2 regions of the Salinibacter pepae genome follow, and region 1 is predicted to be linked to the other one. Evidence: predicted binding sites of a transcription regulator. Region 1 holds the regulator's gene; the other holds the start of a gene.

Region 1 (15,591 bases):
GTGGGCCCCTCCAGATTCGGGGGCGGGGCCACCGCTACGGTGTCGCTGGACGGTCCCTCTGCTGGGGCAAACGCGGCACTCAGGGCATTGACCGAACCCCGGCGGTCGGTGGGGGAGGCGACACACGCATCCGGACTGGGCGCCGTCGCCTCCTGCGGCGCCTCTACGGAACCGGGCGCCTCAAGCACCGGTGCGGGCGCGAGCAGCAGAATACCGGCGGCGGCCCCGAGGATCGATCTGCGTGCGTTCATGGCCATAGGTGAGCCTGAACTGGAGAACGGACGACCGTGGCGCCGAACGTCGGACGCGCTGCGTCTTACGTATTTCCTGCCAGGTAGACATACGGAGCGAAGAGGACGTAACGTCGCCTCGTCACTTTTTATGCGGCCTCCACGGAATCCGCGGGCTCCGCCGCTGTGCCCGTCTTTGCCCAGACCTCCTCATTTACCGTCCCGCACCGGCCCACACCCGCTAGGCGTGGTGCCAATGCGACGCCACCTGTTCCAGGGCCTGTTCGCTCGTGCGTCGGTTCTGCGTCTCGATGGAGGACTGACGGGCCACGTCGAACGTTCGCTCGGGGTCGTGAAGGGTCGGCGTCAGGGAAGCGTCGAGGCGTGCCTCCCACCGTTCCCGGTAGTCGTGGGGGAGGGTGTCCGGCAGCTCGCCGCCCAGAACGAGCAGCGCGAGAAGCGCCCAGACTCGTGACACCGTGTCGAGCTGGTATCCCCCGCCGAGGGTGCAGAGCAGGCGCCCCCCGGCGTGGTCGTCGGCGAGGGCAAGGAGGCGGCGAAAAATCGTACCGTAGGCCTGCGTCGTGAGAAGAAGGTCGGCCAGGGGGTCGTTGAAGTGGGCGTCGGCCCCGCACTGCGCGACGATCACGTCCGGCTGGAAGTGCTGCAGGGCGTGGGGCACCACGTGCTCGAAGGCGTCCAGGTAGCTGTCCGGCTCGGTGTGCGGGGCCAGCGGAACGTTCAGCGAGAAGCCCCGGCCGGCCCCCTTGCCAATCTCTTCGACGTGTCCGGTGCCCGGGAAGAGGGCGCGGCCCGTCTCGTGGAGGCTAACCGTGAGCACCCCAGGATCGTCGTCGTGCAGGTGCTGGACGCCATCCCCGTGGTGCACGTCCACATCCACGTAGGCGACGCGGAGCCCCTGCGCGCGAAGCGCGTGGATGGCGACCGACAGGTCGTTGTACACGCAAAACCCGGAGGCCCGGGCCCGGTGCGCGTGATGGAGCCCGCCCCCGAACTGGAGCACGCGGGTCGCGTCCCCGTCGGCAATCAGCCGCGCCCCGTGGAGCGTCCCGCCCACGAGGCCACGGGCCGCGGCGTCCATGCCCTCGAAGACCGGCACGTCCCCCGTGTTGAGGCCGAAGGCGCGGGCCTCCGGGGGCGGCGTGCCATCCGACGCGGCCTCGACCTTCTCCACGAACTGCTCGCCGTGGACCTGCCGCACCTCTTCGCGGGTCGCCACCGGGGGCGCCACCGGCTCCACGGGCGCCCCGAGCGCCTCCAAAAGGTCCGTCGTCATCTCTTGGCGGACGGGGCTGAAGGGATGCTGGGGGCCGAAATGGTAGTCGAGATAGCGGTCGTGGAACAGGAACGTGGCCATGTGTGCGGGCGAGAGTGAAACGAGCGGGGCAGAATCTGGCCACCGGGGCAAGCCACGGGGCACCCGAAAGGTAGACACTGCCAGGGCAATCCGTCAACGAGCCGCCCGCGGGCTTGGGCGTGGGTCGACACTCGCGGGCACTGCCCCCCTGGGTCGGACCGACACAGCGCCTCCCTCAGCCCCGAAGCCCCCTCCTCCGCCACGCCATCCACTTTCCCCCTATATTTTCCCGCACTCGCATTTTTCCGCCCTCGTTCGCCGACTCATGGCCGCGGGGATCCTCGTGCTCTTCAGGCTCGGCTGCGACTCGACCGGCCCGGCGGACACCGCTGACGCTTCTCCGGAGCACCGTGGACACGGAGGGGGCGCCCAAGAACGTCTTTCTCTCGCCGATCAGCGTGTCGATGGCCCCTGGGGTGACGTTCGGCGGGGCGCCGCTCGGCCATGGAAGCGGCCCTCGCAACGCCCTCTGGGGCCGTGAGGACCTTTCGATGAACCACAAGACCGTCCTCCAGGTCGACGGGGAGGGAACGGAGGCGAGTGCGGCAACATCGCTGGGAGTCGGGGGCATATCTGCTGCGCCCCTCTCCCTCACCGTAGACCGGCCTGTCGTCGTCGCCATCCGCGAGCACCACTCCGGCACGATTCTCTTCCCCGGCACCGTCATGGATCCGACCGCCGGGGAAACGAGGACCTTCGTGGTCCCCGCGCTCCCCAGCACTACTCTTCGAGAAGCGGGGCGAAGGCCTCGTGGACCGCCTCGGGTGGCGAGGTGGGACGCCGCGCCTCCGCGTCCGTGAAGCAGAGCGTGGTGTGCCCGGTGACAAGCGCGTCGTCGTCTCCCTCCCGATACACCGTGTAGTCGATGGGGACTCGGACCGTGGGCATCTGTTTGAAGTGCGCGTCCACGACGAGCGGGTCGTCGTAGTGGGCCGGGCCGTGGTAGTCGACCTCCACGTGCACGACCGGCATGATGATGCCGTTCGCCTCAAGGTCTCGGTAGCGGACCCCGGCGTGGCGCAGGGCTTCCGTCCGGGCCACTTCGAAGTAATCGAGGTAGTGCGTGTGGTAGACCACGCCCATCGGGTCACATTCCCGGTACCGGACGCGGTGGGCATGCGAGTACGTGTAGGCCATGGCCGGACCTGAGTGCGCCGTGGAGGGAAGACAGCGGGCTACGCGGAGGCGGTCATGGGCTCGGCTGATTCGTAGGCGCCCAGGGCGTCGAACTTTTCGAGCCGCCGGTCGAGCAGCGCCTGCGGATCAAGGCCCTCAAGCTCGTCGAGGGCGTCGGCCACGGCCGCCCCGACGGCCTGGTAGGTCCGCTGCGGATCGCGGTGCGCCCCGCCCACGGGCTCGGGCACAATTTCGTCGACGATGCCGACCTCCGTCAGGTCTGTGGCCGTGAGCTTGAGCGCCTGCGCTGCGTCCTCCTTGTGGTCCCACGAGCGCCAGAGGATCTGCGAGCAGCTCTCCGGCGCAATCACCGAGTACCACGCGTTTTCGAGCATCAGGATGCGGTCGCCCAGCCCGACGCCCAGGGCCCCCCCGGACGCCCCTTCGCCGATGACGACGATCACGACCGGCGTCTCCAGGCGCGCCATCTCGAAGAGGTTGTGCGCGATGGCCTCGGCCTGCCCGCGCTCCTCGGCCCCCATGCCCGGGTACGCGCCGGGCGTGTCGAGGAGCACGACGACCGGCTTTTCAAACTTGGCGGCCATCTTCATCAGCCGCTCCGCCTTGCGGTACCCCTCCGGGTTGGGCATGCCGAAGCGCCGGTACTTCCGCTCCTTCGTGTCGCGCCCCTTCTGGTGCCCCATGATCATCACGGTGCGGTCGCGGTAGCCAAACCGGCTCCCCGCAAACTGCGCCAGCCCCCCCACAATGGATCGGTCGTCGCCAAACTTCCGGTCCCCACGCAGCTCCGTAAAGTCGTCCGTCAGCGCCTCGATGTGATCCAGCGTGTAGGGGCGCTGCGGGTGGCGCGCAATCTGCACCCGCTGCCACCGCGTGAGGTTGCGGTAGATGGAGGTCCGGAGCTGCTCCACCCGCTCTTCCAACGCTTCAATCTCGTTGGAGAGGTCGTCCTGTGTCTCCGCGTTGAGCTCCCGCATCTCGGTAAGCTTGTCCTCAAGCTCGACGAGGGGCTTCTCGAAGTCGAGCAGGTGTTCGTCGTCGGCCATGGCAGAGACAAGTTGGGTTTGGGCACGTTTCTATAGGGTGCCACAAATAAGCCGTCTGGCGACGGGAATGGCAATACGTCGGGGCGCAACGGCCCGTGTAAACACAAAGTTTTCCAGAAGGAGAGGGCCACCCGGGCCACGGAGCGGCCGTCAGGAACGCACCTCCACAGTGCCCGTCCGGGTACGGCGCGCCATTCCCGAACGAGTTCTGCCCCCACGTGGCCACCCTCGACGCCCTCCAGGAGTACCTCGACACGCTCGTCGACCGGTACGAGCGCCCCGCCTTCATCGACGACGATCCAATTTCCATTCCCCACGCCTTCGACGCCCCCCGCGACCAGGAGGTGATCGGGCTCTACGCGGCGCTGCTGGCCTGGGGGCGGCGCGACGTGATGCTTCGCAAGCTTGAGGAGTTGTGCGAACGGATGGGCCACGCCCCCTCCCGTTTCGTGCGAACGTTTGACCCGGCCACCGACGCGGAGGCACTCGATGGATTTGTCCACCGCACCTTCCAGCCCATCGACGCGGTCTGGCTGACCGCCAACCTGAGCACCGCCCTCGACCGACACGAGACCGTCGAGGGCCTGTTCGCGGCGCACCGTCCCGACGACCCGGACGGTTCCCCCGTAGCGGCAATGCTCCAGGGCGTGAGCACGACCCTGCTCACGATCGACGACGACACCCCACAACGCCTCCGCAAGCACCTGGCCCGGCCCGAGGCGGGGAGCGCCTGCAAGCGGCTCAACATGTACCTCCGGTGGATGGTGCGGCCGGGCCCCGTCGACCTCAACGTGTGGTCGGCCCTGGACTCGTCCGACCTGATGCTGCCGGTCGACGTGCACGTGGGGCGCCAGGCGCGGGCGCTCGGCCTGCTGGAGCGGAAAAGCAACGACTGGACGGCGGTTCGGCGCCTCACGGCCATCTGCCGGCACTTCTGCGCGTCGGACCCCACCCGCTACGACTTCGCATTCTTCGGGGCGGGGGCTCAGGACGAGTCGTTGGACGCGCGCTTTACAGGGGCCAACCGGGTGGACGGGAGCTCCTTGCCCACGCCCCGGTAGTCGCTCTTGTAGTACAAGACCGCCCCCTGGTCGGAGCGCTCCTCCACCTCCACCACGCGCCCGACGTACAGGCAATGATCGCCGGCCGGAATTGAATCGTGCGGGCGGCAGTGGAGAACGCCCGACCCGCCCTCAAGAATCGGCGTGCCGTGGGCGTCCCGCTCGTGGGGCACCGCCTCAAACTGCTCGGCCCCGCTCAGGCCGGGAATGGCAAACTGCTCTGCGAGGTGCGCCTGGTTTTCGCCCAGCACGTGCACCGCGAACCGATCGCAGTGCTCCATCACCTCGAACATGCTCGCGTCGCGGCCCACGTTGAAACTCACGAGCGGCGGATCGAGCGCGACGCTCGAAAAGGACCCAATCGTGATGCCGCGCGCTTCCTGGGCCCCTCGGGCCGTCACCACGACAACGGGCGACGGCACCCGGCGCATCGACGCCCGGAATGTGCTTGGTTCGTCTTCAGCCATGGAGCAGGGTGGTGCACAAGAGTGGGGTGCGTGTCCCGAAGCGCGTGCCCCCGGGATTCCTCCTCTGGAAGAGGACCGTTCCAATGAGGCGACGGCCGGCCCGTTCGCCCCAAGTGTCGTCCGTTACGAAACTGTGTTCATCACGAGAAGACGTCGGAGACGCGACGGAAGAACGACTTCTGGGTGTCCTCCTCAGGGGGCCGGGGCTGGAAGTTGTCGTGCGCCCGAAGTTGGTCGAGGAGCTCCTCTTCCTCCACAGTAAGCTCCTGCGGCGTCCAGACGTGCACGCGGATCATCTGGTCGCCCTGCCCACTTCCTTCCAGGTCCGGCAGGCCGCGGTCCCGCATGCGAAGAATCTTGCCGGCCTGCACGCCGGGATCGACCTCCAGGCGGGCCTCGCCCTCCAGGGTGGGAACGTCCACCTCGGTGCCGAGCGCGGCCTCCGGGAAGGACAGGTGGAGATCGTAGTAGATGTCGAGCCCGTCCCGCTCGAAGTGCTCGTGGGGCTCCTCCTCAATCTCAATCCGGAGGTCGCCGCTCGGCCCGCCGCGGAGCCCCGCGTTGCCGGCGTCGCCCAGGGTGAGGTAGTTGCCCTCCATTACGCCCGGCGGCACGTTGATCGAAATCGACTCTTCGCCCTGCACGCGGCCCTCGCCGCCGCAGTCGTCACACAGGTTGTCGATGATGCGCCCCTCCCCTTCGCACCGGGGGCACGGCTGTACGTTGACCACCTGCCCAAACACGGAGCGGGAGACCTGCCGGATCTCGCCGGTGCCGTCGCACTTCGGGCACATCGAGAAGTTCTGCCCGCCCATGCCCCCCTCGGCGCCGGTGCCGTCACACGACTCGCACTCCAGGTATTTTTGAAGCCGGAGGTTCTTTTCGGTGCCCTCCGCAATTTCCTCGAGGGTCAGCGAGAGCGACACGCGGAGGTCGCTGCCCGGGCGTCCCCGCCCCCGCTCCGACCGACCGCGCCCGCGGCCGCCGCCCCGGGCGCCGCCGAAGATGTCGCTGAAGGCGTCGAAGATGTCTTCGATGTCGTGGAAGCCGCGCCCACGGCCCCGCCGGCCGCCGCCGGCCCCACTGTCGACCCCGTCGTGGCCGAACTGGTCGTAGCGCTGGCGCTTCTCGGGGTCCGACAGGACCTCGTACGCCTCCGATGCCTCCTTGAACTTCTGCTCGGCCTCCGGGTCGTCCGGGTTCCGATCCGGATGGTACTCCATGGCCTTCTTCCGGTAGGCCTTCTTGAGTTCCTTGTCGGAGGCGTCTTCGTCGACCCCAAGGATGTCGTAGTAGTCGCGCGGCATGTGACAGGAGCAGTTCGTTCGGAAAAGTGCGGCCTCAGGCCGCTGCGGCGGCGTGCAATGACCAATGAGAGCCAGCTACAGGGAGCTGGCAGGACCCTCGCTAGGCAGAGCCGGCCGCGCCGCCGCTCTCTGACGGCTCGGCGGCCACGACAACTCGGCTGTGACGGAGCACGCGGTCCCCCATCGTGTAGCCCTTCTGGACCTCTTGCAGGACGTTGCCCGGCTCTACGTCGTCGGACGGCTGCCGCATCATCGCTTCGTGCAGCTGCTCGTCGAACGGCTGCCCCTCGGCCTCGATCGGTTCCACGCCGAGGGACTGGAGCTGGTCTTGAAACTTGCGGTATACCATTTCCACCCCGCCCTTGAGCGTCTCGTAGGCCGACTCCGGATCCTCCGACACGTCGAGGTTCTGGGCCGCGTCGAGGGAGCGCTCGAAGTCGTCGAGCACCTCGAGCATCGATTCGAGCACCGTCTCCTTCCCGGCCACGTGGCGGCGCTTCTTCTCCCGGTCCATGCGGCGGCGCACGTTTTCGAGCTCCGCCGCCTTGCGGAGCAGGCGCTCGTTCAGCTCCTCCCGCTCCGCCTTCAGTCCGTCCACCTCTTCGCGGAGGGCCTCGACCTCGTCCGTCAGTGCCTCGACGTCATCGGGGAGGCCGGAGGCGGTGCCCTCCTCGTCGGCAGGGTCGGCACTGTTGGAAGAGTCGTCGGCGGTTGGGGACGCGTCGTTCGTCGTCGGACGACCGTCGTCGGGGGCTTCACTCACAGTCGGCAAGAGGGTTCGTGGGACAAGACACGGGTACAGACAACGCGAGCGGCCGCCGGCACTCGCCAGCGACCGCTGATGGCGTTCGGGGCGCGCCCCCGGGCCTGGGGACAGTGGATCAGGACGGAACGGACGGGTCCGTCGTCTCGTCGTCCGCGGGCCGGTTCACGACGGCGGCCATGTTCTCGACGAGGGCCACGGCGCGTCCGTAGTCCATTCGCTTCGGCCCGATGACGCCGAGGGAGCCCACCGTATCGCCGAGCTGGTACGGGGACAAGACGATGGAGTAGGCGTCCATCTCCTCCTGATCGGTCTCGCTCCCGATGCGGACGACGGCCTGTCCCACGGCGTCGGGGTTGGCCTCGAACAAATTCTCAATCACTTGCACAATGCGGTCCTCATCTTCGATGGTTTCGATGAGGTGCCGCATGTCGTCAGGCTCCTGGAATTCGGGCTGAGACAGAATGTTCTGCGTGCCGTCAAACTGCAGGCGACCTTCATCTGGCTCGCTGAAGAGGATCGAGGCCTCGTCGAGCACGAGCGCGAGGAGCCCCGTCTCGTCGGGCAGGTCGCCGAGGCGTTCCTCGTAGGTGTCCCGGATCTCGTGCAGGGTGAGGCCGGCGAGGCGCTCGTTCAGGGTCGACACGATGCGGTCCATCTTCGACCGCTTCAGGTCCGGCTCGAAGCTGAGGACGACCGTCTTCACGAGCCCCCCCCGCACGCTGAGCACAAACATGAGGCGCGACCCGGACAGCGGCACGATGTCGAGCCGGTCGAGCATCGCGGTGGAGAGGCGGGGCGTGAGGGCGATGCCGAGCAGGTTGGTGAGCTTGCTCAGCAGACGGGTGCTCTCGCTCAGCAGCTCGTCGGTATCGCTGACGAGGCGGGCGAGTTTGACCTTGAGCACCTCCTGCTCCACCTCCGAGAGCTCCGGCGTGTCCATGAGCTCGTCGACGAACGTGCGGTACCCGAGTCGGGTGGGCACGCGGCCGGCAGAGGTGTACGGGTGGTCGAGGTAGCCCATGTCCTCCAGGTCCGCCATGGTGTTGCGGATGGAGGCCGGGCTCAGGTCCACGTTCGCGTCCTTGGCCAGCGACCGCGACCCCACGGGCCCCGCCGTGTCGACGAATTGTTCGATGACGAGGCGAAGGATGTCGCGCTCACGCTCGCTGAGGGACGGCCGGTCGTCGTTCGCATCAACAGGGCTCACAGGGGCGTGAAGGGGTTTCTCAAACGGGTGTCCAGGCCGTTGTGCAGAGTGGTCTGTCCCCCAACCCGACTTTGCTGGGCACTTTCCCCAGTGGGACCCGCCCGTCAACACCGACGGATCCATAGGAGGGACGTAGCCCCGGGTAAAGAGACAGGGTGAATCATCCAATGTACTTCACACCGGGGCGCGAGTTTCCCTTGCGCGCGGCTGCCCCACGGCAGTCGCCCCAACCACGACACGCCCTACACCGTCGCTCTGAGCTAGACTCAGTGCGCATGCCCCCCTCCGAAGCGGCCACACCGGCCGGATGGATGGGCCCACGAGGGCGAAGCGGGGGCCGACGGCCATGCCCTTGGGGGCTAACGAAGTCAATCAAGGTTGGAAGCGACGACGGGAAGTGCATTGGGGCCCCAAATGCCCGAAAAACGGGCGATCTGAGGTTCGTTCGAACCGCACAGCCGTTTGGTGCGATTGCCCTGGCGGCTGCTCGTGGGCCGCGGGCCGCATTGAAACGGCAGCCCCGCCACCGAATACACGTGCACTGGTCGTGTGTCCGCTTTGCCCGACCGTCACCGACCTCCCACTCCACCCCGCCGTTCTTCATGCGCTTCCTGTCGACCCTCGCCGCCAGCGTGATCGGGACCCTCGTTGCGCTGGGGCTTATCGTCTTCTTCTTCGTCTTCTTCTTTTTTGCCGTCTCCCTCTCGGCCGACCAGACGCCGACCGTCCAGTCCGGGTCGGTCCTTACGGTGCCCCTGTCCGGCGACATTCCGGAGCGCGTGACCAACGATCCCTTTCAGAAGGCGTTTGGGGGCGGGCCGAGCGCTGACCTTCGGGGCCTTCAGACTGCCCTCCGGAAAGCGAGCAGCGACTCTCGGATCGAGGCCGTCTGGCTGCGGACGAAGGGGGTGAGTGCCGACTGGGCCACGCTCGAAGAGGTACGGCAGGCCGTTGTGCAGGCCCGCGAGAGCGGCCTCCCGGTCCTCGCGTCCAGCGACGAGTTTGGCATGACGGAGAAGGACTACTTTCTGGCCAGCGCCGCCGACAGCGTCTTTACGGCCCCACAATCCGCGTTCGAGTACAACGGCTTCGGGACGACGGTCACCTTCTTCGACGGCGCCCTGCAGCGCCTCGAGGTGGAGCCGCAGCTCATCCGGGCCGGAAAGTACAAGAGCGCCGGGGAGCCGTTCGTGCGCTCGGACCTGTCGGAGCCGAACCGCGAGCAGCTTACCGCCCTCCTGGAAACGACGAACGAGCAGTTTATGACGGCCGTCTCGGAGGCACGGGGGCTCTCGACGGACGCCCTCAACCGCCTCGCCGAGGAGGACGCCCTTCTCAGCTCCGCGGCCGCCCTGGAGAAGAACCTCGTCGATGGGCTTCGCTACGAGGACGAAGTGCGGGACCGGCTCCGCAACCTCGTGGACACTTCGTTGTCGGGCGACCTGCCCACCGTATCCGTTGACGACTACCAGCGGGTGTCGGCCGAGAGTGCCGGCCAGTCGTACACCGGGAGCGGGCAGGTCGACATCGTCTACGCGGAGGGCCGCATCGTCGTCGGCGACCCGAACGGCCAGTCCCCCATCGGGGGCTCTCAGGCGCTGGGCTCGACGCCCCTGACGGAGGCGCTGGAGACCGCGCGGACCGATTCGCGCACGGAGGCCGTCGTGCTCCGCGTGAACTCGCCGGGCGGCAGCGCCGCGGCGTCGGAGGCGATGTGGCGCGCCGTGAAGCGCACCGCCAACGAGAAGCCGGTCATCGTGTCGATGGGTGACGTGGCCGCCTCGGGCGGGTATTACCTCGCCGCGGGCGCGGACTCCATCATGGCGGCCCCCACGACCACGACTGGATCCATCGGGGTGTTTGGCATACTCTTCAACGCGGAGGGGCTCTTTGAGGAAAAGCTCGGGGTCACCTTCGACGGCGTGCGCACCGGCCCCTACGCCGACCTCTACTCCACCACGAAGCCCCTAAGCCCGGACGAGCGGCGGCTCGTGGGCGGCTCCATCGACCAGACGTACGACACCTTCCTCCGGCGCGTGGCCGACGCCCGCAACATGGACGTGGCGGCGGTCGATGAGGTGGCGCAGGGCCGCGTGTGGTCGGGCCGGGACGCCAAGGAGGTTGGCCTCGTCGATACGACCGGCACGCTCGCGGACGCCGTGGCCATGGCGGGGACGGCCGCGGGCCTCGGGGACGGGCCCTACCGGACGCGCACCCTCCCCCAGCCGAAAACCATCGTGGAGCGCTTCAGCGAGCAGTTCGCGGCCCAGGCGCAGCAGGTGTGGCGGTCCGCCACGACGAATGCGCTTGAGCGCAAGTTCTGGCGCCAGAAGCAGATGTTTGACCGCATGATGGGCACGCACGGCTCCATCCAGGCCCGGCTGCCCTTCGAACCCACGATCGAGTAGACCGGGAGGCGACGCGGCCTCCTCGGGCCGAACGGCGGCCGTCCTGTTACGGGGCGGCGGCCCGCTCGGAGGGCACGAGGACCTCCCCGTCCATGGCGTCGGGCACGTCTTCGCCGAGCAGCGTTAGGATGGTGGGCGCGACGTCGCCGAGCTTCCCGTCCCGCACCGGCCCCTCGAATCCGTCTTTGAGAATGATGTGGGGCACGAGCGCGGTGGTGTGCGCCGTGTGGGGCGACCCGTCCGGGTTCTGTAGCCTGTCGGCGTTGCCGTGGTCCGCGATGATGCTCACCGAGTAGCCCTGATCGCGGGCGGCCTCCACCACCTGCCGGGCGCCGCGGTCCACGGCCTCGCAGGCCGCCACGGCCGCCTCGAAGTCCCCGGTGTGGCCCACCATGTCGGGATTGGCAAAGTTCAGGACGGCGAGGGTGTAGTCCGCCTCGCTGAGGGACTGCGAGACGCGATCGGCCAGCTCCGGCGCGCTCATTTCGGGCTGTTGGTCGTAGGTGTCCACCTTCGGCGACGACACGAGGACACGGTCCTCTCCCTCAAACGGCTCCTCGCGCCCGCCGCTGAAGAAGTACGTGACGTGGGCGTACTTCTCGGTCTCGGCGGCCCGGAGCTGCCGCCCGCCCCGCGCACTGAGGACCTCACCGAGCGTCCCCTCCAGGTTGAGCTTCTCGAAGGCCACCGGCAGGTCGAACGCGTCGTCGTAGGGCGACATCGTCACGAACAGGAGATCGTCGGGGCGCTCGCGCTTGAAGCCGTCAAAGTCGGCCCCGGTGAAGGCCCGCGTGAGCTGCCGGGCGCGGTCCGAGCGGAAGTTGTAGTAGACCACCGCGTCGCCGTCCTCGATGCGGGTGCCGTGGTCCCCGAACGCGTCCTCGTCGTCGGCCCGAATGCGACGGGGCTCCACAAACTCGTCGGTCACCGCGTCGTCGTAGCTCGCCGTCAGGGCCGCGACGGGGTCGTCGAAGGCCGCCCCCGTTCCGTCCGTGAGAAGCCGGTAGGCCCGCTCGGTGCGGGCCCACCGCTCGTCGCGGTCCATTGCGTAGTAGCGCCCCACGATGGAGGCGAGGCGCCCCACCCCGATCTCGTCGGCCTTCTTCTGGAACTGCTCCACGTAGTCGACGCCGCCGTGCGGATCGGTGTCGCGCCCGTCGGTAAACGCGTGCACGTTCACCTGCGCCGGGGCGAGCCCTTCGCGCCGGGCCAGCTCCAGCAGCCCGTACAGGTGCTGGAGGTGGCTGTGCACCCCCCCGTCGGAGAAGCAGCCCATCAGGTGGAGCTTCTGGTCGTTGGCCTTCGCGTGCCGGGCGGCCCGGACCAGCGCGTCGTTCTCAAAGAAGGACCCGTCCTCAATGGCCTTCGAGATGCGCAAGATCTCCTGGTACACGACCCGTCCCGCCCCCAGATTGGTGTGCCCAACCTCCGAGTTGCCCATCTGCCCGTCGGGCAGTCCCACCTCCAGCCCGGACGCCTTCAGGACGCCATGGGGGTATTCGTCGTAGAGGCGATCCACGAAGGGCGTATCCGCCTGCTCGACGGCACTGACCGAGGGGTCGTCGGCCAGGCCCCAGCCGTCGAGAATGAGGAGGAGGTGGCGTTTCGAGCTGTCCATCGAAAGGGGTGTTGACGGGTCGGGTGTCATTGCGAAATGTCGGGCGGGGAAATGAGCGTTTGCTCGCGTTCGGACTCGGGCCCTATGCCGGTCTGCTCCTCAACGGCCATCACCCATTTACCCGATAGTCCTTGACCTGCTTGGTCGGCTCGCCCGTCGAGGTGCGGACGACCTGCATAGAGCCGCAGCGGGGGCACGCGACCTGTTCGAGGTCGTAGCGGTCCACGTGCGTCTCGGGGGCGTCGAAGTAGTGGTCGCTGGTGGTGCAGTAGTAGGTCCCCGCCGACGGATCCAGCCCGTCGATGGGGTCCGGCAGGCGCTGGAGACGATCGTAGTGTTTGCACGCCTCGTGGATCGGACAGTCGTGGCAGTCCGGCGAGCGGGCCGTGCAGGTGTACCGGCCGTGCAGGATGAGCAGATGGTGCGCTTCGCCCCAGTCTTCTTTCGGAATGACGCGCTTGAGCTGTTGCTCCACCTTTTTGGGCGTCGTGGCGTCCTCCTTGACGAGGCCGATCCGGTTGGCAACGCGGAAGACGTGGGTGTCCACCGGCAGCGCGTCGGCGTCGTGGGCCACCTGCGCCACGACACGGGCCGTCTTGCGGCCCACGCCCGTCAGGGTCTCCAGGTCGTCGATGGTCTCGGGCACCTGCCCGTCGAAATTGTCGACGACCTGCCGGGCCATCCGGGCCAGGTAGCCGGCCTTGTTGTTGGGGAAGGTGATGGACTGGATGTAGGGGTGGATGTCGTCGGGCGTGGCCTCCGCGAGGGCCTCTACCGTCGGGTACGCGTCGAAGAGGTCCGGGGTGGCCTTGTTGACGCGCTCGTCGGTGCACTGGGCTGACAGGATGACCGCGACGAGAAGCTGGTATGGGGTGTCGTACTGAAGTTCGGTCGTCGGGCGGTCGATGCGCTCGCGGAGCGCCTCGAGAACAACGTCGGCACGGTCGGATCGTCCCACGGGGGAAGGGTGCGCTGGTTCAAAAATGACATCCGCGCGTTGAACCCACGGGGCGGGGGAACGTTCGAGGCGCGACCAATTTGCCCAGTGCTTCACGTCGTGCCCCATGGCCCTCTCCGTCTCCGCCCGATCCCTCCTGTGCGTGCTCGGGGTCACGCTGCTACTCGGAAGCGGGGCCGCTCCGCTCTCGGCCCAGCCCCCCCGGCTTTCGGCAGACTCGGAGGTGTCGATGGTGACCATTCTGCCCGGCGATCCGGTGTACTCTATGTTCGGGCACAGCGCCCTCCGCGTCCACGACCCGGCCCAGAACATCGACCGGCTCTACAACTACGGCACCTTCGACTTCAGCGACCCGCTGTTTATCCCCAAGTTTGCGTACGGCCACCTCCGCTACTTTCTGAGCGTGGTGCCCTATCAGCGGGCGCTGCGGGCCTACGAGCAGCAGCGGCGGCCGGTCCTCGAACAGACGCTCAACCTGACCCGCACGCAGCGGACGGCGCTTTTTCGGGTGCTGCAGGTGAACGCCCGCCCCGAGAACCGCTACTACCAGTATGTCTTCTTCTTTGACAACTGCTCCACCCGCGTGCGGGACGCCCTTGAGCAGGCCCTCGGCGACGCCGTGCAGTTTGGGGGGCGGCCCCGCCCGGACGCAACCTTCCGGCACATGCTTGACCCCTACGCGGCCAACCTGCCGCTCGTCGACCTGAGCTTCGACCTCGCCCTGGGCACCCCGGCCGACCGTCGCGTGACGCCGCGGGAGGCGCACTTCCTGCCCGACTACCTGTTCGAGGCGTTCGCCCACGCCACCGTGCAGTCGGGCGACACGACCCGTGCACTGGTGGCGCGGACCGACACGACGCAGTGGATCGACGGCTACGAGGCAACCCCCACGGCCTTCCCCTGGCCCCTCGCGGCGGGGTGGACGATTCTCGTCCTCACGCTGGGCTGGACCGGCTGGCAGGCCACGACCGGACGCCGGCCCGGCGGGGCCGGCGACGCCCTCCTGCTCGCGGCGGTCGGCGTGACGGGACTGCTCGCGTGCTTTCTCTGGTTCGTGTCGACCTACGCGGTGACCGAACACAATTGGAACCTGCTCTGGGCGTGGCCCACGCACCTCATTGCGGCCCCGGTGCTGCTGTGGCGCCCCTCGGCACCGGGGCTCCGGACGTACCTGGCGGCGACGGCCGTCGGCGCGGCGGTCGTCGCCCTCGGCTGGACGTGGTGGCCGCAAGACCTGCACGCGGCGGTCTTCCCCCTCGTGCTGACGGTGGGGGTTCGAACGGGGTGGCGGGCCCTCGGCGGGGCGGGGCCGCGCGGTGCCGGGGGCTTGAGGGATGAGGTGTTTCCTGCTTCGACGCGGGACGTAGGCGTCCCCCCGTGCACGACCGCCCACGGGCACCCCTCGTCTTCAGGGAGAGCAGGACTAATTTTGCCGGGCCTGCACCAGCTCGTAGCTCCGAGGCGGGGCCGGCGTGCCCTCCACGGCGTAGACGCGGAGCGAGCCGTCGTCGTCGGACATGATGACGACCGCCGACTCGTTCGGGTTGTATGACTGGAAGCGCGTGTCGAGCCACTCCGTCGGGAGTCGCTCCTCGTGGTGCTTCAGCCAGCCGCCGCTTGCAGGACTGTAGAGCAGCTTGTGGGTCCCGATGCTCTCGTGGATGGGGCTGGAGGCCGGGTCGCGCTGCGTCACCACGACGGTGCCGATGCCGTGGCGCTTGAAGCCCAGGTACGACGCCGCGGCCACGTCCATCCAGTGGTCCGTCAGGAAGTCGTGGTGGGCGTCCTCCTTCGGATCGTTGGTCGGCTGCTCGTCCGGCGCCTTTACCGTCACGAGATGCCCGTTCTCGTCGATGAGCGTGGTGCGTCGCATCGGAAGACGGCGTCGGTGTGAAGGGGCGGAAACTACCGACTCCAAGGATTCCCCGCCGGTGGAGGTTTCCCCGCCACCGCCCACAATCGTGAAACTCGTTGCAGATCCCTCGGGCCGCCCCGCCCCCTTTACGTT
Region 2 (15,591 bases), 320 kb from region 1:
GTCGAAGGAGCTGCTGGCGGCCTACGGCATTCCCACCGTCGACTCGCCGGTGGCGGAGACCCCCGAGGAGGCGGTCGCGGCGGCGCAGGAGATTGGGTATCCGGTGGTGGTGAAGCTCCATTCCACCTCCATCACGCACAAATCGGATGTGGGCGGCGTGCACCTGGGCCTCACGAGCGACGCGGACGTTGAGGCCGCCTTTGCCCAGGTCGAAAACAACGTGGCGGAGGGCTTCGACGGGGTCACGGTGCAGCCCATGATCGACCGGAGCGACGGGTACGAGCTCATCATCGGCAGCAGCATGGACGAGCAGTTCGGGCCGGTACTGCTCTTCGGCTCCGGGGGGCAGCTGGTGGAGGTCTATCAGGACCGTGCCCTCGGCCTGCCGCCGCTCAACCGCACCCTGGCCCGCCGCATGATGGAGCAGACCCAGATCTACGAGGCGCTGCAGGGGGTGCGGGGCCGTGAGGCGGTCGACCTCGACGCCCTGGAAACCCTGCTGGTCCGCTTTAGCCAACTGGTGGTGGAGCAGCCGCGCGTGAAGGAGATCGACGTGAACCCACTGTTGGCCCGGCCGGGCGACGACGGGCTGCTTGCCCTTGACGCCCGGGTGGTGCTGCATCCCTACACGAAAGACGACGACGAGCTGCCGACGCCCGCAATCCGGCCCTACCCGCGGCAGTACGTCGGCACCCACGCGGTGGCCGACAGTGAGGAGGTCACCATTCGTCCCATCCGGCCCGAGGATGAGCCCAAGCTGGTGACCTTCCACGAGCGCCTGTCCGAGCGGAGCGTGTATCTGCGGTACGCCAACCTGATGAAGCTGGAGCAGCGGGTGGCCCACGACCGGCTCGCCCGCATCTGCTTCATCGATTACGACCGTGAGATGGCCCTGGTCGCCGAGCGGCCCACCGAGGATGGAGACGACCGAATCATTGGGGTGGGACGCCTCACCCAACAGCCCGGGCGCAACGAGGCGGAGTTTGCGATGCTCGTAATTGACGAGTATCAGGGGGAGGGCATTGGGACTGAGCTGCTGCGCCGCCTCGTGGAGGTGGGCAAGACGGAGGGCCTTGACCGCATCACGGCCGACATCCTGCAGCAGAACCACGCCATGCAGCGGGTCTGCGAGAAGCTTGGGTTCGAGGTCGTGCGGGGCGACGGGCGAGAAATGGTGCAGGCCGTAAAGACCCTCTGACGACTGTCCCTCGCGATGGGGCGGAGCGCGCCCACAACGAGAGGCACAGAACACGACGGCGACAAATAAAAAAGGCTGCTCCCTCCCGAGCGGGAAGGAGCAGCCTTTTGGTGTTCGGTTGCAGGGGCGCGCGCCGAGTGGGCGCGAGCGTGCAGGGGGGCGTTACATCATGCCGCCCATGCCGCCCATGCCGCCCATGCCGCCCATGCCGCCGGCACCGCCAGCAGGCATGCCGCCGCCACCGCCGCCACCGCCGTCGTCATCGTCCTCGTCTTCGAGGTCGGCGACGACAGCCTCAGTGGTCAGCAGGATGCCGCCCACGGACGCAGCGTTTTCGAGTGCGGAGCGCGTGACCTTGGTCGGGTCGAGCACGCCCTCGTCGAGAAGGTCCCCGTACTCTTCCGAGCGGGCGTTGAAGCCGAAGTCCCCCTCGCCGTCCTTCACCTTCTGGACAACGATCGAGCCCTCGTGGCCCGTGTTCTCGGCGATTTGGCGCAGCGGGGCCTCCAGGGCTTCCCGCACGATGGAGACGCCGATCTCCTGGTCCTCGTTCTCGACCTCCACCTCTTCGATGGCCTCAAGGGCGCGGAGGTAGGCCACACCGCCCCCCGGAAGCACGCCTTCGTCGACGGCCGCGCGGGTCGCGCTGAGTGCGTCTTCCACGAGCGCCTTCTGGGCCTTCATCTCCGGCTCGGTCGCGGCGCCTACGTTCAGCACCGCCACACCGCCGGCGAGCTTCGCGAGGCGCTCCTGCAGCTTCTCCTGGTCGTAGTCGGAGGTGGAGTTGGCGATCTGCTGCCGGATCTGGTTGACCCGGGCCTCGATCTCCTCCTCAGAGCCCTCGCCGCCCACGATCGTCGTGTTGTCCTGATCGATGGTGACGCGGTCGGCCTGCCCGAGGTAGTCGAGCGTGGCGTTCTCGAGGCGGTAGCCCTTCTCCTCGCTGATGACCGTGCCGCCGGTGAGGACGGCAATGTCCTCGAGCATCGACTGGCGACGGTCGCCGAATCCAGGCGCCTTCACGGCGGAGACCTTCAGCGTGCCGCGCATCTTGTTCACCACGAGCGTGGCGAGGGCCTCCCCCTCCACGTCCTCGGCGATGATCAGCAGCGGGTTGCTGGTCTGGCTGACCTTCTCGAGGATCGGCAGCAGGTCCTGCATGTTGCCGACCTCATCGTCGTAGATGAGGATGTAGGCGTCCTCGAGCACCGCCTCCATCTCCTCGGAGTCGGTCACGAAGTAGGGGGAGAGGTAGCCGCGGTCGAACTGCATGCCCTCGACCACGTCGAGGTACGTCTCGATGCCGCGGGCCTCCTCGACGGTGATCACACCGTCCTGCCCAACACGCTCAAACGCGTCGGCAATGAGGTCGCCAATCGCGTCGTCGTTGTTGGCCGAGATCGTGGCGACCTGCGAGATGCGGTCCTTGCCCTCGACCGGGTCGCTCTGGTTGCGGAGGTGCGTCACGACCTCCTCGGCCGCCGCGGTGATGCCGCGCTTCACGTCCATCGGGTTGGCGCCGGACGTGACGCTCTTCATCCCGGCGTTGATGACGGACTGGGCCAGCACGGTCGCCGTCGTCGTGCCGTCGCCGGCGTCGTCGTTGGTCTTCGACGCGGCCTCCTTCAGCACCTGGGCGCCGATGTTCGGGAGGCGCTGCTCCAATTCAATTTCTTTTGCGACTGTGACGCCGTCCTTCGTGATCGTCGGGGCGCCAAAGGATTTCTCCAGCACGACATTTCGGCCTTTCGGGCCGAGCGTGACCTTGACGGCCTTCGCCATCTGGTCCACGCCCTCCTGGAGGGCGCTTCGTGCGTCGGAGTCAAATTTAATCTGCTTCGCCATGGTTGCGTATAAAAGGTTTCGTTCGGGGAATTCGTTCGGGAGTGGGAGTCGGTCGTGCAGCCGTGGCGTCGGCGGCCACGGAGACGGCCGGGTCGTTATCCTTCAACGACGCCGAAGATGTCGCTCTCGCGCATGATGAGGTACTCATCACCGTCGAGCGTCACCTCGGTGCCGGCGTACTTGCCGTAGAGGACATCATCGTCCTCCTCCACCGTCATCTCGATCCGGGTGCCGTCTTCAACGCGGCCCGGACCGGTCGCGACGACCGTTCCCTCCTGGGGCTTCTCCTTCGCCGAATCCGGAATGTAAAGACCACTCTCGGTCTTCTCTTCGGCCGGTTTCGGCTGGACGACGACGCGGTCGCCGAGAGGTTTGATGCTCGTCATGATCTGTTCGGAATGCCTTGTGAGGGATGTGTGGATGAGGCTCCGGAGACTGTTATCACTCACCAGTGGCGAGTGATAATAACTCCAGGTCAGCTAACACCGGGTCCTTTTCTGTGTTCCTGATTGCGGTGAGGCTGAGGGTGAAGATCCCTTAGCGACACTCGGGTGGCCCTTCGCGTCGTGTCGCGCTGGCGTTCCGAACAACGAGGCGGCCTTGGTGTGTGAGTTGAGGCAAAGCGGGGCCCGATCCTGGCCTGGCTAGAAGCGATGCCGACCTCTCCAAAATGCATGGCAGACGCACGCGGCACAAGACTCGTCTGGTACGGCCTGCTGGCGGTTACGAGCGGGGTGTTCGTCCTGGCAATGCTTCCGCCCGTCCTGCCGGCCTCGCTTCAGGGCGTGGTTCGGGAGGGCTTCGCGCCGGTGTGCCACCAGCTGCCGGGGCGTTCGCTCCACGTCGGGGGCGTCCCGGTGGCGCTCTGTGACCGCTGCAGCGGCATTTACGCTGGGCTCGTCGTGGGCGTGGCGGGGACGGGCTGGGGGCACAGCCTGTGGGCCACGCTCGGGCCGTACAGTCGATATGCATTGCTCGGGGCGCTCGTCCCGCTGGGGCTCGACTGGATGGGGCCCCTGTTGTCGCTCTGGGGCAACGGGCCCGTGAGCCGCGCGCTCACTGGGCTTCTTTTCGGAAGTGTGGCGGCCAGTTACGTCACGGCCCGACTGCTCCACCGGAAGGCACGGGCCTCCGGCACGGGTGGTCCCGACTAGGACCGCTCTCCTTTCGGTTGGTGGGGCTTATGCTTAATTTCGTGCGACCTTTCTCCGGGGCACGCCGCGTCTTCGCAGGGCCCCACTCGTTCAATCGCACCACACGTCTCTCGTACCCCCATGACCCCGCGACAGCAATCGATCTTGGTCGGCGCCGTCGTCACCGGCCTTCTCAGCACATCCTACCTCGGGCTCATCAACACGATCTGTTGCCTCGGCGTCATCGTGGGCGGGATCGTCACCACGCAGCAGTACGCGGCCCGGAGCTCGGGGGCCATTGCGTCGGGGGACGGGGCGGTGCTCGGGGCGTCGGCCGGGGCGGCCGGGGCCGTCTTCTCCGCCCTGTTCGACGTGATGCTGCGCCCGCTCGGGCTTGACTCCCAGTCGGTCCAGCAAGCCCTGCAGGAGCAGGTCATGCAGAACATGGGCGGCCAGGGAATGTCTCCGGACATGATGCAGCAGATGCAGGGAGACGCGCCCGGCCTTTTGTCCGCGATGGGGATTGCGCTCCTGCTGCTGAACGTCGTCGTGTTCGCCATCTTCGGCGCAATTGGGGGCGCCCTCGGGACGACGCTCTTCGGGGAGGACGAGGCGGGAGGGCCGGGGACGGAACAGGCCGTGGAGGCCGAGGGGATTGACGAGTAGGCCCGCCCCGCTCAATCGAAGAGCGAGGGCTCGGTCTGCCGCCGCTCCAGCTCCTCGATCAACCGCCGGTTGGCCCGGGGAAAGGCGTAGTCGTCCAGCTCGTCGACCGTGACCCAGCGGACCGGTTGGTCCTCGCGGGCCTCGGGGGGGCCGTCGGCGAGGCGGCCGCGGAAGGCGTGGAGGGTGATTTTGAAGTGGGAGTAGGCGTGGGAGAGGGTGTAGAAGGGCTCCACGTCCGTCATTCCGACGCCGAGTTCCTCCCGGACCTCCCGCCGACACGCCCCCTCCATCGACTCCTCGCCCTCCTGCTTTCCGCCCGGAAATTCCCAGAGCCCGCCGAGCAGCCCCTCGTCGGGGCGGCGCTGGATGAGGAGCCGGTCGTTGTCGTCGAATACGAGGCCCACGGCGATGTCTTTGTGGGGCACCGGCTGGGACTCGGGGGTGATGGGGTAGTCCTCCTCCGTTCCGGCGTCGTGGGCGCGGCACACCGCGGTGAGTGGGCAGCGGTCGCAGTGGGGCGTGCGGGGGGTGCAGACCAGCGCGCCGAGCTCCATCATCGCCTGGTTGAAGTCGCCGGGGCGGTCGGGGGGGAGGAGTTCGTTGGCGAGGTCGCGGAGGTGGCCCTCGGCGGCGCTCGTGGTGGCGTCCTCGTCCACCGCGAACACGCGACTCAGCACGCGTGTCACGTTGCCGTCGAGAACGGCGTGGGGCTTCCGGTACGCGATCGAGAGCACCGCGGCGGCGGTGTACGGGCCCACGCCCTTCAGGTCCTTAATGGCGTCCATCGTACTGGGGACGGCGCCGTCGTGCTCGTCGACGACGCGACGGGCGGCCTCGTGGAGGTGACGGGCCCGGGCGTAGAACCCGAGGCCTTCCCAGTGCTTGAGGACGGCGTCCCGATCGGCGTCCGCGAGGGCCTCAACCGTGGGAAAGGCCTCCAGAAAGCGGGGATAGTAGTCGCGTACGGTGTCGACCCGCGTTTGCTGAAGCATAATTTCCGAGACCCAAATGCGGTACGGGTCGTCCGTCTCGCGCCAGGGCATCGACCGCTTGTGCTCGTCGTACCAGTCGAGCACATCGGTACGGAAGGCCTGACGCTGGCGGTCGGTGGGGGAGAGAGGGAGTGTGGGAATGGGAATGTGGAAGGCGGCGTGGGCGGGAGAACAGACGAGTGGGGCCCGATTACGGAGGGTCGGCCTACGGCCGAAAACGAATCTGGACGACGAGGGTGTCGGGGGGAGCGGCCCCGAATTCGGCTTGGAGGAGGGCGCGGTGGATGCCGGGGGCGGCCCCTTCGGGAATCCAAGTGAAGGAGCGGCCGGCGACGCCGCTCAGGGCGGGGCCGCGGAGGAGCGTGTAGCGGGCCACCGGGTGCTCATTCAGGGAGTTCGGGAGCGGAAGGATGAGCGGCGTGCCCGCATCGGCCGAGGCACGCACCGTGTCGGGCGGGGGGGAAGGCGCCGATGCAACCCATGCACTGCCGCCGGGTTCAAGGGCCGTCGATGGCGGCCCGGCCTCGGATCCCGTCACGCCCAGCAGGCCGGCCGCGAGAACGGGGAGGAAGAGGCGATGGAGGAGCGTCATGATGCAGGGTCTCACAGTGAGTGGTCACCGGCGACACGTCATATACCCAACCGTCGGGACGGTGTTGCTCGTCCTCGGGGGACTGCTGTGCGCCGGTGGGCAGCAGGCGGGGCGCGCCCAGGCATCGGCGTCCAGCCCCGACCCGCGAGCGGGGCAGGGGCGGCTGGTGCTGGACGGAGAGCGGGTGGCGTGGCCGGATACGGTTGCGACTGCGCCCCCCGACCGGGTACGGGCGACCGGCCGGCGCGTCCTGCGCCACCTTCGTCGGAAGGGCCACTACTACGCCACGATCGACTCGGTGTCCGTCGATACGAGCAGCGCCGGGTTCGACGTTCGAGTCTATGCCCGCCGCGGGCCGCAGGTGCGGGTGGGAACGCTTCGCCTCAGAGGGGACAGCGCCGTGCCGGCGGCCGAACTGCGCGCGCTCATGGAGACCGAGGAGGGCGCGCCGCTCCGCCCCGACCGGCTGGAGGCGGACGTGCAACGGCTTCTGGATCGGTACGAGGAGGCCGGTCACCCGCTTGCGCAGATCCGCGTGGCGGAGACGACGGCCCCCGCGGCCGAGAGGGCCGCCCTCCGGGTTACGCTCCAGATCGACGAGGGGCCCGCGCTGTGGCTCCGGCGTGTTGAAGCCCCGGACGACGCCCGCGCCACCCCGGAGCTTCTGGCGTCCCTGGCGGGGCTGGAGGAGGAGGAAGCCCTGCGCGGCTACGACCCGGACGCCATCCAGCGTCGCCTCCAAGCACACGACCTCTTTGAGACGGTCGGGCCTCCCCAGCTGCGGGTTGCGGACGACGGCGGGGCTGTTCTTCAGATTCCAATCGAGGAGGCCCCGCCGGGGGCGTTTGACGCCGTGCTCGGCTACCTGCCCGCGTCTCAGACCCGTGATTCGGGACAGCTCGTCGGCAGTGGGCACCTGGTGCTGCAGCACCTGTTCGGCGGAGGGCGACGGGCCGAATTTGCCCTCGACCGGCGGCCCGGACGAACGAGCATTGTCGACGTCTCCGTCGCGGATCCGTACCTGTTTGGGCGTCCGGTCCGGCTGGCCGGTCGGTTTCGGGGCGAGCAGCGGGACTCGACGTATGGAGAACGGATCTACGAACTTGAGGGCGGGTACCGGCTGGGCAACGGGCTGGAGCTGACGGCCACCCTCAGCCGCGAAGCGGTGCGGCCCGGCCCGGCCGGGACGCAGGTGCGCGGCGCCCGCCAGCAAATTCCTCGGGCCACGACCCTGTTCTATGGCGTGGGCGTGCGCTACCGGCAGCTCGACCGCTCTCGGAATCCGCGGCGTGGCGTCTCGCTCAACGTCCAACTCTCGCAGGGCCGCAAGGAACGCCGGCTCCGCCGCGTTGCGGCCGCCGGCGACACGACGCGGGTCTCCGATTCGTTCCGCCAGGAGCGCCTGCGGGGGCGCGTGCGAACCTACCTCCCGCTCTTTGGCCGGCAGGTCTTTGTTGCGGGGGGCGACGGCTCCGTACTTCTCAGCCGGGACTACGACCGGAGCGACCTGTTCCGGCTCGGCGGGGCCACCTCGCTTCGGGGCTACGACGAAGACCGGTTCGCGGGAAATGTCGTGGCGCGCGGGCTCGTGGAGTATCGCCTGCAGTTGGACCGGGCCTCGTACGCGCACGCCTTCTTCGACCTCGGATACGTCGGGCGCCCGGCACTGGGGGCCACGACGGCCACGCAGGGCTGGCACCCCGGTTACGGGCTGGGGATGCGGCTGCAGACGGCCCTCGGGCGCATCTCGGCCAGCTATGCCCTCAACCCACAGGTGCAGAGCCCGGCCAACGGACGCGTGCACCTGGGACTCTCCGTCGGGCTCTGAGCGTCGCCGGTCTGAGCAACGGACCGTTTCCTGGCGTGCCACATTCGTTGGGGCAGTGCAGAGCCATCCCCACAGCCGTCGCGTGCAATGACCACGAACTTTTACGCCCCGCCCTCCGCCATTCGGGCCGGCCGCATCGTGTTGCCGGAAGAGGAAGCGCGGCACCTGCGCACGGTGCTCCGCGGAGACGAAGGCGACGAAATAACGGTGGTGGACGGGACGGGCGGCTGGTACCGCGCACGGATCGACCACGTGGGGCCGGACCAAGTGGTGGGGACGATCACGGAAGAACGGGACAACGTGGGCGAGCCCGACATGGACGTGACGGTGGCCCTGGGCATCCTGAAAAAGCGGTCGCGCTTCGAGACGTTCGTGGAGAAGGCGGTGGAGCTGGGCGCGCGGCGCGTTGTGCCACTGCGGACGGAACGCACCGAGCGCGACTCAATCCGCGAGGAGCGGCTCCGCAACGTCATGGTGGCGGCCATGAAGCAGTGTCGCCGCAGTCGGCTGCCGGATCTGGCCGCGCCGCAGTCGCCGGAGGCCCTGCTCGGGGGGGCAGAGGCGGAGCTGCGGCTCGTGTGTCACGCCGGGGCCGGCGCTGTGCCGATCCGACAGGCGGCGGCCGAGGCGGCGCCGGTCGCGTCGGCGCTCGCGCTCGTGGGGCCGGAGGGGGGCTTTTCGGCGTCGGAGGTCGAGGACGCGGCCGAGGCCGAATGTGTGTCCGTGTCGCTCGGGGCCCGTCGGCTGCGGGCCGAGACGGCGGCCCTCGCAGTGCTGCACTCTGTCGTGGGAGCACCCCCGAACGACGTGGACGGGGCGCCGGGGGGGCACGGGCAAAACGGATGAAAACCGAGACGACGCGGAGCGCGGCCCCCACGGATTCGTAGCCCGTACGGGCATGGGGCCTGATCATGAGGCCTGCAGAACGTGATGCGCGCAGAAGCAAATAAGTCATGCACCATTCTTCACGCATCACCTGTCCCGCATCACCTGTCCCGCATCACTCCCCCCGCTTCAGCGCCCACACCCCCAGCCCCCACACGCCGCACGTCCAATGGCCGACCTTACCGAAACGTCCCTCTCTTCCGAGCAACTCGTCGACGGGGTCCTGTTGAAGGCGTTTCGCGACGAGGTGCGTCTGTCCAACGGCCAGACGTCGGTCCGCGAGTGGATCGATCACCCGGGTGCGTCGGCCATCGTCCCGGTGTTCGAGGATGGACGGACGCTGTTGGTGCGCCAGTTCCGCTACCCGCCCCGGCGTGCCTTCCTGGAGGTGCCGGCCGGCAAGATTGACGAGCCGGGGGAGGCCCCTGTGGACGTGGCGGCGCGAGAACTGGAGGAGGAGACGGGGTGGCGGGCCGGTCGGTTCGAGCACGTGGGGACGGCCTACCCGTGCATCGGCTACAGCAACGAGCAGATCCACGTGTTCACCGCGCACGACCTGGACCGTGGGACGCAGGCCCTCGCGGATGGGGAGTTTGTAGAGGTCGTCGAGATGGGCGTCGAGACGGCACTTGCGCGGGCCCGCCAGGGGGACCTCCAAGACATGAAGACGGTTACCGCGCTCGTCTACGCCGCGGCGCACCTGAACGAATCATCCGCGGCCCCGTAGCGTACGTCGCCGTTGAGGCACGCAAGCATTTCCGCCATCAATTTCTTTCTGACAAAGCGGACGGGTCAACATGTTTTCATTCATGGTCGTCCTCATCGCCCTCATTGCGGCCGTTCTCATCCTGGTGATCCTCATGCAGAGCGGCCAGGGGCAGGGCCTCTCGGGCATCGCCTCCGGCGGGGCCACCCGCCAGGTGCTCGGCACCCGACAGGCCCCCGACATGCTTGAGAAGGCGACGTGGACCCTCGCGGCGGTGTTTATTTCCCTGTGCGTCATCACCAACTTCTTTATCGACACCGGCGAACAGGAAAGCGTCATCCAGCAGCGAGCCCAGGACACCCCGTCTCAGCAGGGACAGACGCCCCCGAGCCAGGGAGGCGGCGCCGCACCGCTTCCTGGTCAGGGCGGCGGTCCGGGGGACGGAAGCGGCCAGAGTGGGGGCGGTGGGAACTAGCCCTCGGGCATTCGGCGGCGGCCGGTAGAGCCGGACGACGTCGGAACACGTGGACGGCGCGGCGAGGTGTCCTTCGGGTATCTCGCCCTTTCTCTTCGGAACGGGGACACATAAAAAGCGGCAGCCCCGACTCGGGACTGCCGCTCGTGTTCGGGCGGATCGTGCAAATCTATAAGCCGAATTTGGTCTGCTCGCCCCGGCTTCGCGCCGGACGACGAGGAGGTCATCATCTATCTGGGACGACCGTCGCCGGTCGCCTCGAGCGGCCTACCTGCACCGATGAGGCGGGCAGCCTTCTGCCCCGGTGGTCACCGGGGCCGGTGCCGCTTGGCCTTGCACCCCGTAGGGTTTGCCGGGCCGCTCCGGTCGCCCGGAACGCCGGTGCGCTCTTACCGCACCCTTGCACCCCTTACCCCGACGGCCGCCGGGGCGGGACTGCTCTCTGTTGCACGGGCCGTCGCGCCAGTGGCGACTGGCACGCCTTCCCGTTAGGAAGTACGGGGCCCTGTGGTGTTCGGACTTTCCTCACCGCCGTCCCGACCACACACGGACGGGATGTGACGGAGCGATGACCCGATTCGCACGTCCCCCGTATGTACCGTGTCGGCCGGAAGAAGGTCCTACGTATCCCTCTCTCCCCTCACGATGCGGCCCATGCAAAAAAGCGCAGCGGCCCCGGCGGGCGGCTGCGCTTCTAGAGGTCGAGGGTGTCCTTCATCTCGTCGACCGTCTCGTTGTAGAGGTCCTGGTCGACGATGATGCGTCCGGTGTGTTCGCAGGCGACGACGGTCTTTCGCTTCCGGATCTCGACCTGTCGCTGCGGCGGGACGGCAAAGCCGGCGGCGGCGCCTCGCTTGAGCGGCACGACGGCCCGGCCGTCGCGGAGGCGATCGCGGAGCTTCGAGTAGGCCTTGAGGTAGCGGCTGTCCACCTTCTCGGACGCCTCGTCACGGAGCTCCTCGAGGGTTTTCTCCTCGTCCTCCGTATCGTCGACCACCTCTTCGAGCTCGTCCTGCTTCTCGTCGAGCACCTTCTCGAGCTCGTCGAGGCGTTCCTGCGTCTCCTCGATGGCCCCCTCGTTCGATTCGATGGTCTCCTCGGCCTCCTCGATGGTCTCTTCGGCCTCGGCGATGCGCTCCTCCTGGCTTTCAATTTCTTTCGTGAGCGCGTCGAACTCGCGGTTGTTGCGGACTTCGAGTTGCTGCTCCTCGTACTTGTCAATGAGGCCCTCAGCCTCCTTGATGTCGAGCTCGGCCTGCCGCTTGGCCACCTTCTGCTCCTGAACCTCCTCCTCGTAGTTGTCGAGGCGCGTTTCGAGGCCCGCCTTCTCGTCCTCCAGGTCGCGAATCTCGGCGGGGAGGTCGCCGCGGAGCTTTTGGATTTGGTCAATCCGGTTGTCAATATGTTGGAGCCGGACCAGGGCACGGAGCTGATCTTCCACATCCGTCTTTTTCTTTCGAGCAGTCGGCATAGACTAGCTGTTTTTGATCATTTGAGCGCGGATGAACACCATCCAACATGTACATTCACACTGGGCGGAGGTTCGTACCTCCATATGGGACTTCTTCCATTTCATGCAAAAACACCAGGGACGGTTGCCAAACGGCCATGAAACGGGCGGCGGGAGGGGGCACACTGGCGTTCCCGAGTATTTCGTGTTGCGTGCCTCGTATTGCGTACTTCGTACTGCGGGAGGGATGGGCAGCTTCGGATGGGAAAGGGCATTCATGCAATACGCATCACGCAATGCGGCCACTTCTGTGACGGCACGTGCCGCCAACGCTGGCGGTGATGCTTAAGAAGACACGGTTCCTGCATTCCCTTCGGGCACGAACGTGCGCACGGGACTGGTGGTGGTGTCGGTCCGGTGCCAGTCGACCTGCGGAAACGCCTTCCGAAGCCGGTCGCGGAGCAGGGCCTCGGTGAGGGCCTCGGTCTCGTAGTGGCCGGGGTCGACGAGGGCCATCTGGGGCGTGCCGTCGCGGCCGAGCGTCTCGAAGAACTCGTGGTACTTGACGTCCGCGGTGACGTAGGCGTCGGCCCCGGCGCCCCGGGCCGTGCCGATGAAGTCGCTCCCGGCGCCGCCACAGACGGCCACGCGCTCCACGGTCGCGTCGGGAGCGCCCGCGTAGCGCAGGCTTTCGGCGTCGAGGCGCGTCGCCACGCGGTTGAGAAATGCCGACAGTGGCATTGGGGCCTCCAGGTGGCCCAGGGCGCCAAGCCCGGCCCGCGAGTTCTTTTGCTTGACCGGGTAGAGGTCGTGGGCCACTTCCTCGTACGGGTGGGCCTCCTGCAGGGCGGCCATCACGGACCTCAAGTTCCAGCGGGCGACCTCCACCTCCAGCTTGCGCTCCGGGGCCGACTCCACGTCGCCCCCCGCGGTGCCGATGTGCGGATCGGCGCCGGCCCCGGGCTTGAAGAAGCCGGTGCCCGCCGTCGCGAACGCGCAGGCCTCGTAGTCGCCGATCCGGCCGGCGCCCGCATCGGCGAGGGCCCGCCGCACCTCGTCGAACGCGTCCTCCGGCACGAAGACGACCAGCTTATACAGCGTGTCCTCGAACCCGTCGAGGAAGCCCACGTCGGTGAGGCCCAGGCGCTCGGCCAGCGCAAACGAGACGCCCTCCGGCGCGGCGTCGAGGTTCGTGTGGCTGCTGTAGAGCGCGATGCCCGCCTCGGCAAACCGGAGGGCCAGGTTGGACACGTACCCGTCGGCCGTCACGCCGTCGAGCGGCCGGAAGAGGAGGGGGTGGTGGGTCACGACGAGCTCCGCGTCGTGTGCCTTCGCCTCCGCCAGCACCTGGGGCGTCGCGTCGAGGGCCAGCACGGCGGACGTGACGGATCGAGACGCATCGCCCACCTGCAGGCCGACGTTGTCGTAGTCCTGCGCCGAGCCGGGCGGGGCCCAGTCTTCGAGGGCGGTGGTGATGTCATCGATGGCGGGTGCGTCGGGCATGGGCGAGGGGAAAAGTGTTTCGGAGTGAAGGGCGGTGCGGTTGCCGCTAGGGCTGGATGGGGGAGGCAGGCTCGGTGTGGGAGGCCGCCTCCGACATGTCCGATACGGCGACCCCGAACGACGTGCCCACATCCAGCCCCGAGGCAATGAGCGGATCGTCCAGGGGCACGGTGCGGGTCTTGCCGGCGATCTCGTCGAGTGGGACCTGCGTGAATGTGTCGTTCTGGACGGCAACCATGACGCCCGTGGTTCCCTCCGCGACCAGGGCGGCTGCGCGGGTGCCGAGGGTCGTGGCGAGGGTGCGGTCGTACGCCGTGGGGGACCCGCCCCGCTGCATGTGGCCCAGGACGGTGGTCCGGATGCTGGTGTCGAGGTGCTCCCGGAGCTGGTCGGCGAGGACGCGGCTGATGCCGCCGAGGCGGATGGAGTCGGTGTACTCGTCGCCCCGCTCCTGGACCACGTAGTCGCCCTCCTTACGCCGGGCCCCCTCCGCCACCGCCACGATCGTGAAGCGCTGCCCACTCCGCTCCCGGTCGCGGCACACGTCGGCAACCGTCCCCACCTCGTACTCAATTTCGGGCAGAAGAATCACGTCGGTGCCACTGGCGACCCCCGCGTGGAGCGCAATCCAGCCCGAGTACCGGCCCATCGTCTCGACGATCATCACCCGGTGGTGGCTCTGTGCCGTCGTGTGGATGCGGTCGATCGCGTCGGTCGCGGTGCTGACGGCCGTGTCGAAGCCGACCGTCCGGTCGGTGCCCACCAGGTCGTTGTCGATGGTCTTGGGCACGCCCACGATGTCGACGCCGAGGTCGGTGAGGCGGTGGGCGATGGACATGGTGCCGTCGCCGCCAATCGCCACGAGGGCGTCCAGGTCGAGGGTGCGGTAGGTCTTCATCACCTGGGCCGACACGTCGGCGCCGCCCCGGGGAAGGTAGTTGAAGGGGTCGGCCTTGTTGCTGGCCCCGAGGATGGTGCCGCCCCGGGTGAGGATGCCGCTCACATCGCGGTAGTGGAGGGGCTCGACGTTGCGGTCAACGACGCCGCGAAATCCGTCCAGGAAGCCGAGCACCTCCGCATCGTGCTGGAGGGTGAGGCTCTTGGTTACGGCACGGAGCGCAGCGTTGATGCCGGGGCAGTCGCCCCCCCCGGTCAGGACGCCGACGCGGAGAGAGTCACTGGGCATGGAACGGCGCGGGGATTGGCGAGCAGAACCGAAGCGGGCGCGGGGCCACGATCCCGATTTTGGTCAGTGGTCTTATGAGTGGGGGCCCGAAAGTGTGCAGGGGGAATGCGAAAAAAGGGTCCGTTCGGACGAACGCAAGCGCTTTCGCCCCCGCGATGGCGTCTGGAAGGGGGCTGGACGCGGGTTCCCCCGTTGCGCCCCCCCGAAAAACTCCGCCTCCGCCAGCGCGTTGGGAACGGCCCAAATGGTTTCGAACGACTCACTAACGTGCTTCCAAATCAACCCGTCCCATGAAGGTTCAGCAATCGCAAAACGTCCTCGGCGGGGTTCTTCGCGCGTGTTCGATGGATCCCGAGACCGGATTTTACCGGGATGGCCACTGCCGAACCGGGCCGCGCGACACGGGCAGCCACGTGGTGTGTGCCGAGATGACGGAGGCGTTCCTGGAGTACACGAAGCGCCAGGGCAACGACCTGATGACGCCGCGCCCAGAGATGGACTTTCCGGGGCTGGAGCCTGGCGACCGGTGGTGCCTCTGTGCGGCGCGGTGGCGGGAGGCGATGGAGGCCGGCGTGGCCCCGCCCGTCGTCCTGGCGGCCACCAGCGAGGCGGCGCTCAAGGCTGTGGACCTGGAGGTGCTGAAGGCCCACGCCGTCGATGCGCCGTCGTCGGACGATGCGTCTCCGGACGCGTGAGCGCGAGACGCCGGGCCAGTCGGCGTGCGTCAGGTGCGAAGGGCAGGCAGCGAGGCATCGGCCGGGACGAAGGAGAGGGCGAGGCCGTTGTTGCAGTAGCGGAGGCCAGTGGGGTCCGGGCCATCCTCGAAGACGTGGCCCTGGTGGCCGCCGCAGCGAGCGCAGTGGTATTCGGTGCGGGTGTAGCCCAGCTTTGTGTCCTTCTTCGTGTCCACCTGGCCGTCGAGCGGAGCCCAGAAGCTTGGCCAGCCCGTTCCGCTCTCGTACTTGGTCTTCGACGAAAACAGCGGCAGGCGGCAGGCCGCGCAGATGTAGGTCCCGGTCCGGGTTTCGTTGAGCAATGGGCTTGACCTGCGCGGCTCGGTGCCCTCTTCGAAAAGAATCTGGTACTCGCTTTTCGTCAAGAGGCGTCGCCACTCCTCCTCAGACTTGTCCAG

What was found. The regulator HrcA, encoded in region 1, represses chaperone genes, less so after heat shock. The targets are predictions, from matches to a motif close to TNTTAGCACTCNCNNNNNGNGAGTGCTAANA.
Region 2: groES (co-chaperone GroES) is a predicted target of HrcA. The motif match lies at 3,480-3,510, and genes of this name have one in related genera.

Annotation. Positions count from the first base shown of each region.
Region 1 is NZ_CAMTTE010000001.1:1,296,491-1,312,081, forward strand. Features, by position in the region: gene OJA40_RS05370 (cell wall hydrolase) at 1-251, opposite strand, end outside; gene OJA40_RS05375 (acetoin utilization protein AcuC) at 472-1,608, opposite strand; gene OJA40_RS15565 (serpin family protein) at 2,100-2,408, shown strand; gene OJA40_RS05385 (acyl-CoA thioesterase) at 2,329-2,745, opposite strand; gene OJA40_RS05390 (acetyl-CoA carboxylase carboxyltransferase subunit alpha) at 2,784-3,791, opposite strand; gene OJA40_RS05395 (TIGR02757 family protein) at 4,010-4,852, shown strand; gene OJA40_RS05400 (flavin reductase family protein) at 4,777-5,319, opposite strand; gene dnaJ (molecular chaperone DnaJ) at 5,460-6,626, opposite strand; gene grpE (nucleotide exchange factor GrpE) at 6,727-7,389, opposite strand; gene hrcA (heat-inducible transcriptional repressor HrcA) at 7,508-8,599, opposite strand; gene sppA (signal peptide peptidase SppA) at 9,202-11,007, shown strand; gene gpmI (2,3-bisphosphoglycerate-independent phosphoglycerate mutase) at 11,054-12,625, opposite strand; gene nth (endonuclease III) at 12,735-13,583, opposite strand; partial or broken gene OJA40_RS15650 (lipoprotein N-acyltransferase Lnb domain-containing protein) at 13,849-14,859, shown strand; gene OJA40_RS15465 (hypothetical protein) at 15,007-15,456, opposite strand.
Region 2 is NZ_CAMTTE010000001.1:973,359-988,949, reverse strand. Features, by position in the region: gene OJA40_RS04200 (bifunctional acetate--CoA ligase family protein/GNAT family N-acetyltransferase) at 1-1,198, shown strand, start outside; gene groL (chaperonin GroEL) at 1,361-3,043, opposite strand; gene groES (co-chaperone GroES) at 3,139-3,429, opposite strand; gene OJA40_RS04185 (DUF2085 domain-containing protein) at 3,718-4,197, shown strand; gene OJA40_RS04180 (hypothetical protein) at 4,318-4,842, shown strand; gene mutY (A/G-specific adenine glycosylase) at 4,854-5,918, opposite strand; gene OJA40_RS04170 (hypothetical protein) at 6,040-6,426, opposite strand; gene OJA40_RS04165 (BamA/OMP85 family outer membrane protein) at 6,488-8,254, shown strand; gene OJA40_RS04160 (RsmE family RNA methyltransferase) at 8,342-9,100, shown strand; gene OJA40_RS04155 (NUDIX domain-containing protein) at 9,309-9,866, shown strand; gene secG (preprotein translocase subunit SecG) at 9,937-10,320, shown strand; RNA gene rnpB (RNase P RNA component class A) at 10,477-10,905, opposite strand; gene OJA40_RS04140 (zinc ribbon domain-containing protein) at 11,015-11,791, opposite strand; gene OJA40_RS04135 (Nif3-like dinuclear metal center hexameric protein) at 12,116-13,273, opposite strand; gene OJA40_RS04130 (6-phosphofructokinase) at 13,320-14,459, opposite strand; gene OJA40_RS04125 (DUF2237 family protein) at 14,750-15,154, shown strand; gene msrB (peptide-methionine (R)-S-oxide reductase MsrB) at 15,184-15,591, opposite strand, start outside.